Linked DNA regions of Anaerobacillus alkaliphilus. The protein of the gene in region 1 binds, or shares a complex with, the protein of each later gene. Links are inferred from orthologs where the notes say so. Each region holds a gene or a part of one and is shown in the gene's direction. Other genes may lie near its edges. The genes, in order: tig and rpsG.

The links.
Region 2: the proteins of tig (region 1) and rpsG are in contact, whole or in part, in a crystal structure (PDB 3GTY), measured with the Thermotoga maritima proteins. The link is inferred for Anaerobacillus alkaliphilus from one-to-one orthologs. Residues at the interface, in WP_004081061.1 of Thermotoga maritima: Glu122, Val124, Val129, Leu130, Tyr133, Glu188, Gly259, Ile262, Tyr263, Glu266, Ser270, Glu273, Gln274, Glu277, Arg308, Gln311, Ile312, Ser315, Tyr316, Glu325, Arg329, Arg336, Leu363, Phe366, Trp367, Arg373, Leu377, Arg381, Leu384, Glu387; in WP_004081843.1 of Thermotoga maritima: Lys34, Lys52, Lys55, Glu59, Arg62, Gln63, Glu66, Asn67, Lys69, Val71, Arg95, Ala109, Lys110, Lys111, Gly112, Arg113, Pro114, Glu117, Glu121, Ile124, Ala125, Tyr127, Asn128, Asn129, Thr130, Gly131, Lys135, Asp139, Arg142, Met143.

Annotation. Positions count from the first base shown.
Region 1 is NZ_QOUX01000046.1:791,981-795,267, reverse strand. Bases 46-3,001 are described here. They hold tig (trigger factor), read left to right. Parts: upstream 46-855; coding sequence 856-2,148; downstream 2,149-3,001. Other genes in these bases: clpX (ATP-dependent protease ATP-binding subunit ClpX), read left to right, coding at 2,528-3,001; DS745_RS19085 (tetratricopeptide repeat protein), read left to right, coding at 46-616. Also shown: more of DS745_RS19085, read left to right, coding at 1-45; more of clpX, read left to right, coding at 3,002-3,287. UniProt on the Bacillus subtilis protein: Involved in protein export. Acts as a chaperone by maintaining the newly synthesized protein in an open conformation. Functions as a peptidyl-prolyl cis-trans isomerase.
Region 2 is NZ_QOUX01000019.1:24,367-27,541, forward strand. Bases 1-2,844 are described here. They hold rpsG (30S ribosomal protein S7), read left to right. Parts: upstream 1-1,109; coding sequence 1,110-1,580; downstream 1,581-2,844. Other genes in these bases: rpoC (DNA-directed RNA polymerase subunit beta'), read left to right, coding at 1-194; DS745_RS04480 (50S ribosomal protein L7ae-like protein), read left to right, coding at 274-522; rpsL (30S ribosomal protein S12), read left to right, coding at 631-1,065; fusA (elongation factor G), read left to right, coding at 1,718-2,844. In the rest of the region: more of fusA, read left to right, coding at 2,845-3,175.

The DNA of each region.
Region 1 (3,287 bases):
CCAAATGGTCGATGATGGTACTCCAATAGAGATTGCTGACGATATCCAATTTGCTTCAGAAGAACTTATACTCATGCTTAATGAAGGTTCTCCAGAAAAACAGTGGATAGCTATTCAGATGCTTGGTAAAAAGTCAAACCATATTTTCTTTGAGTCTGTGAAGGACTTTTTGAAAGATGGTAAGCAAGACCCTATTTTAAAGAGTTTGATTTTACAGCTTTTAAAAGAAAAAAAAGTGGAAGAAAACATTGAAATACATAAGTTCGGTAAAGTGTTAGATATAAACATTTCTGAAATAGATCACGAATTAAATGAGGAATTTAGAAATGAGACATTGACGATTGTAGCTCGGCATCTAGAAAATGATAACCCTAGCTTATTTGATGTGGTACGTCAGTTATGGAGCCATTATCTTTTGGCACTTTACCCGTTTTCACCAGAACCTTTTACCCCATCCATATGGGCTGCTGCCCTACATAAAACAGGTGCAGAAATGACGGGTATTGAGGAAGATGAGCGTCATTTAGCAAACCAATATGGAGTGAAAGTAGCTGAGGTGCAACAATGTTCCTTGAAAATTAACATAATTGAGCAGGAAACGTTTAAAGGTGTTTAAATACATATCTGTTTTTTCGTATGTCTAAAGACTATCTGTAAAACTAATATCTGACAGTTGAAATGCTATAGCTGTATGTTATAATAGAGTGGTTGTAAAAGGTGGATTAGCATATACTTTTCGTGCTTTGTCATAAAGTATGGAAAAAATTTAGGTTTTTGTTATTACATAAGAAACAAGCCTAGTCTTAAATACCACAAATACTTAACACGAATGAAAATGTTGGAGGGAAAGAATAAATGACTGCAAAATGGGAAAAGTTAGAAGGAAACCAAGGCGTTCTTACAATTGAAGTAGAAGCTGCACAAGTTGATGATGCTTTAAATCAAGCATTCAAAAAAGTAGTAGGGAAAGTAAATGTACCGGGATTCCGTAAAGGGAAAATTCCTCGTGCAATGTTCGAACAACGTTTTGGTGTAGAGTCTCTATATCAAGATGCTTTAGACATCTTATTACCAAGTGCATATGCTGCAGCAATTACTGAAACAAAGATCGAGCCAGTTGACCGTCCTGAAATTGACGTTGAGCAAATGGGCAAAGGTCAAAACTTAGTCTTTAAGGCTACTGTAACAGTTAAGCCAGAATTACAACTTGGTGAATATAAAGGTTTAGAAGTTGAAGAATTGGAAACAACTGTAACGGACGAGGATGTTGAGTTAGAATTAAAACGTCTTCAAGAAAAGCATGCAGAATTAACCGTTGTTGAAGATGGAACTATCGAAAATGGTGATACAGCAGTTATCGACTTCGAAGGTTTTGTTGATGGAGTTGCTTTCGAAGGTGGTAAAGGTGAAAATTACTCATTAGAAATCGGTTCAGGATCTTTCATTCCAGGTTTTGAAGAGCAATTAGTAGGTGTTAAGTCTGGAGAATCAAAAGACGTTGAAGTATCATTCCCAGAAGAGTACCATGCAACTGACCTTGCTGGAAAGCCAGCTGTATTTAAAGTAACAGTTCATGATATTAAACGTAAGCAACTTCCAAACTTAGATGATGAGTTTGCAAAAGATGTTAATGAAGAAGTTGAAACTTTGGATGCGTTAAAAGCAGATATCAAAGAAAAAATGACTCAAGACAAAGCAACTGAAGCAGATCACCACAAACGTGATACGTTAGTTGAAAAAGCTGCTGAAAACTCAACAGTTGATATTCCTGAAGCAATGATTGCTACTGAAGTTGATCGCATGTTAGAAGAGTTTGGTCAACGCTTACAGTCGCAAGGATTAAGCTTAGACATGTACTACCAGTTCTCTGGTCAAGATGAAAATGGTATGCGTGAACAGTTTAAAGGAGATGCTGATAAGAGAGTTCGTATCAACTTAACTCTTGAAGCAATTGCAGAAGCAGAAAAACTTGAAGTATCTGATGCAGATGTTGATGCTGAATTAGAAAAAATGGCAGAACTTTACCAACGTTCTGTAGATGAGTTAAAACAAATTCTAGCAATGCAAGGCGGAATTGATGCTTTAAAAGCTGACTTAAAAGTACGTAAAGCAGTAGATTTCCTTGTAGAAAACAGCAAATCTGCGTAATAATAAATATGAACAAGGCGCGATCTTATCGTGCCTTGTTTTATACTAAAGTAATGTAAAATATTTACTCTATGTTTCTTTTCAATACATACTGCCAAGTTTTTCTGCTGATTAAGGAGGGAAAAGAGAGGTAAAAATTGAACTAAATACATATACTTATTTATATCTTTACATATTCTTTAAAAGCATTTGGTTTACAATATAAAGTTTTATTTAACAACGAAAATACATATAATTTGAGAAGTATAGGTGCTTCTATTAGCGCTTATTCATGTAACTATGTTAAAATTCAATACATAATGAAATACGGATGTAAGTCAAGTCAATTTTAGTAAACATATGTGAAGATATAGAACTAACTTTGAGGGGTGAAATGTTTATGTTTAAATTTAATGATGAAAAAGGTCAACTTAAATGTTCTTTCTGTGGTAAAACACAAGACCAAGTAAGAAAGCTTGTCGCCGGACCTGGCGTATATATATGTGATGAATGTATCGAGCTTTGTACAGAAATTGTTGAAGAAGAGCTTGGCACTGAAGAAGAAGTAGATTTTCAAGATATTCCTAAGCCAAAGGAAATCAGAGAAATCTTAGATGACTATGTAATCGGTCAAGAACAAGCAAAGAAAACTTTATCAGTAGCAGTTTATAACCACTATAAACGTATTAACTCAGGCCAAAAAGGCGATGAAGTTGAACTTTCAAAAAGTAATATTTGTATGATTGGACCAACAGGAAGCGGTAAAACACTTCTTGCTCAAACAATGGCTCGTATTCTAAACGTGCCGTTTGCTATCGCTGATGCAACGAGTTTAACAGAAGCTGGGTATGTTGGTGAAGATGTTGAGAACATCTTATTAAAACTAATCCAAGCTGCTGATTATGATGTTGAAAAGGCTGAAAAAGGGATTATTTATATTGATGAAATTGACAAGGTTGCTCGTAAATCGGAGAACCCATCAATTACTAGAGATGTATCAGGTGAAGGTGTCCAGCAAGCATTATTGAAAATTCTTGAAGGTACAACAGCAAGTGTTCCACCACAAGGTGGGAGAAAGCATCCTCATCAAGAGTTCATCCAAATTGATACTACAAATATTCTGTTTATTTGTGGTGGTGCATTTGACGGTATCGAGTCAA
Region 2 (3,175 bases), on another replicon or contig:
TTCTTACGGATGCAGCAATTAAAGGTAAGCGAGATGAGCTTCTTGGTCTGAAAGAGAATGTAATTATCGGTAAGCTAGTTCCAGCTGGTACTGGTATGACAAGATACCGTAATATTGATCTAAAGCTTGAAGGCCAAGAGGAAAAAGAAGTAGAAGCACTTGAGAATGAAAAAGAAATTGTACTTCATGACTAAATAGTGTTGACACTGATGCATAAAGGATGGTATTATATCTGAGTGCGTTAAAGAACCTGATACTTTGGAGGATAAAATAATGTCTTATGAAAAAGTAGCACAGGCTAAGGAAAAAGTAATTGGCACGAAACAAACACTTAAAGCTTTAGAGGATGGGATTGTTACAGAGCTATATATTGCAAGTGACGCCGACTACAAAGTAGTTCATAAAGTCCTGGCATTAGCCGAGAAAAAAGACGTCCCTACCATAAAAGTTCAATCCATGAAAAAGCTTGGAAAAGCTTGTGGAATTGATGTTTCAGCAGCCACTGTAGCGATTATAAAGTAAATACGTTTTTGCTAGGGGTTTAACCCTTGGCAAAAACGTTACTTTTGGAGAAAAATGAACCACCTGGCTCAGTGGTCTTTAAAATAGTTTTAGGAAGGAGGAAATCAAATGCCTACAATTAACCAATTGGTACGTAAAGGTCGTACAGATAAAGTTAAAAAGTCTGACTCACCTGCGTTAAACAAAGGTTACAATAGCTTCAAGAAGTCACAAACTAACCAATCTTCACCGCAAAAACGTGGTGTATGTACTCGTGTTGGTACTATGACTCCGAAAAAACCGAACTCAGCATTACGTAAGTATGCTCGTGTACGTTTAACAAACGGAATTGAGGTTACTGCATACATCCCAGGTATTGGTCACAACCTACAAGAGCACAGCGTAGTACTTATTCGCGGTGGTCGTGTAAAAGACTTACCAGGGGTTCGTTACCACATCGTACGTGGAGCTCTAGATACAGCTGGAGTACAGAACCGTATGCAAGGTCGTTCTAAGTATGGAACAAAGAGACCAAAAGCTGGTAAAACAGCTGCGAAAAAATAAATTAAATTAAAATAGATGTTTTAAGATTGAAAGGAGGGGAAATAATGCCTCGTAAAGGACCTGTAGCTCGTAGAGATGTATTACCTGATCCGCTTTATAATTCAAAGTTAGTAACTCGTCTTATCAACCGTATCATGGTTGACGGTAAAAGAGGAGTAGCGCAAACTATTTTATATAGAGCGTTTGACCTAGTTCAAGAACGTACTGGAAATGATCCAATGGAAGTTTTTGAACAAGCTATTAAAAACATCATGCCAGTTCTTGAAGTTAAAGCTCGCCGTGTTGGTGGTGCTAACTATCAAGTGCCGATCGAAGTTAAACCTGAGCGTCGTACGACGTTAGGACTTCGTTGGTTAGTTAACTACTCTCGTCTTCGTGGAGAAAAAACGATGGAAGAGCGTTTAGCTAACGAAATCATGGATGCTGCTAACAACACTGGAGCATCTGTTAAGAAGCGTGAAGACACGCACAAAATGGCAGAAGCGAACAAAGCATTCGCTCACTACCGTTGGTAGAATTAAAAGCAATTTTTATATATTTATAGCTAGAAAAGTCGGACGGACGTTCAACCCTAAGTTGAACGTCTATCGTCAGGCTTGTTAAGCTATATACAACCCAAATTTTTTCAACATTAGGAAGGAGAAAGAAACCTATGGCAAGAGAGTTCTCCTTAGAAAAGACACGTAATATCGGTATCATGGCTCACATCGATGCTGGTAAAACAACATGTACTGAACGTATTCTTTTCTATACAGGCCGTATCCATAAAATTGGTGAAACTCATGAAGGAGCTTCACAAATGGACTGGATGGAGCAAGAGCAAGAGCGTGGTATTACAATCACATCTGCTGCTACAACTGCTCAGTGGAAAGGTCACCGTATCAACATCATCGATACACCAGGACACGTAGACTTCACAGTTGAAGTTGAACGTTCTTTACGTGTACTTGATGGCGCTGTTGCGGTACTAGATGCACAATCAGGAGTAGAACCACAAACAGAAACAGTTTGGCGTCAAGCAACTACATATGGTGTACCTCGTGTAGTTTTCGTAAATAAAATGGATAAGATCGGTGCTGATTTCCTATACTCAGTAGGAACATTACATGATCGTCTTGGTGCTAATGCACACCCAATCCAATTACCAATCGGTGCTGAAGATCAATTCACTGGAATTATCGACCTTGTAGAAAACGTTGCATACTTCTACGAAGATGATCTAGGAACACGTACAGACGCTAAAGAAATTCCTGAAGAATATAAGGAATTAGCTGAAGAGTGGCGTACAAAGTTAATTGAAGGTGCTGCAGAATTAGAAGAAGAATTAATGATGAAGTACTTAGATGGTGAAGAAATCACGAAAGAAGAGCTTAAAGCGGCTATCCGTAAAGGCACAACTAACGTTGAATTCTATCCAGTAGTTTGTGGATCTGCATTTAAGAACAAAGGTGTTCAGTTATTACTAGACGCTGTTCTTGAATACTTACCTGCTCCAACAGACGTTCCATCAATCAAAGGTATTTTACCTGATTCTGAAGAAGAAGTAACTCGTGAGTCAAGTGACGATGCACCATTCTCTGCACTTGCATTCAAAGTTATGACTGACCCTTATGTTGGGAAACTTACATTCTTCCGTGTTTACTCTGGTACAGTTAACTCAGGTTCTTATGTACTTAACTCTACTAAAGGTAAGCGTGAAAGAATTGGACGTATCCTACAAATGCATGCAAACTCACGTGAGGAAATCTCAATGGTTTACGCAGGTGACATCGCAGCAGCAGTAGGTCTTAAAGATACAACTACTGGTGACACATTATGTGACGAGAAAAACGCTGTTATCTTAGAATCAATGCAATTCCCAGAGCCAGTTATCTCATTATCTGTTGAGCCTAAATCTAAGGCTGACCAAGATAAAATGGGTATGGCACTGTCGAAGCTTGCTGAAGAAGATCCAACGTTCAAAACTCACACTGATGAAGAAACTGGTCAAACGATCATCGCTGGTATGGGTGAGCTTCACTTAGATATCATCGTTGACCGTATGCGTCGTGAATTTAAAGTTGAAGCTAACGTAGGTGCTCCACAGGTAGCTTACCGTGAAACAATCCGT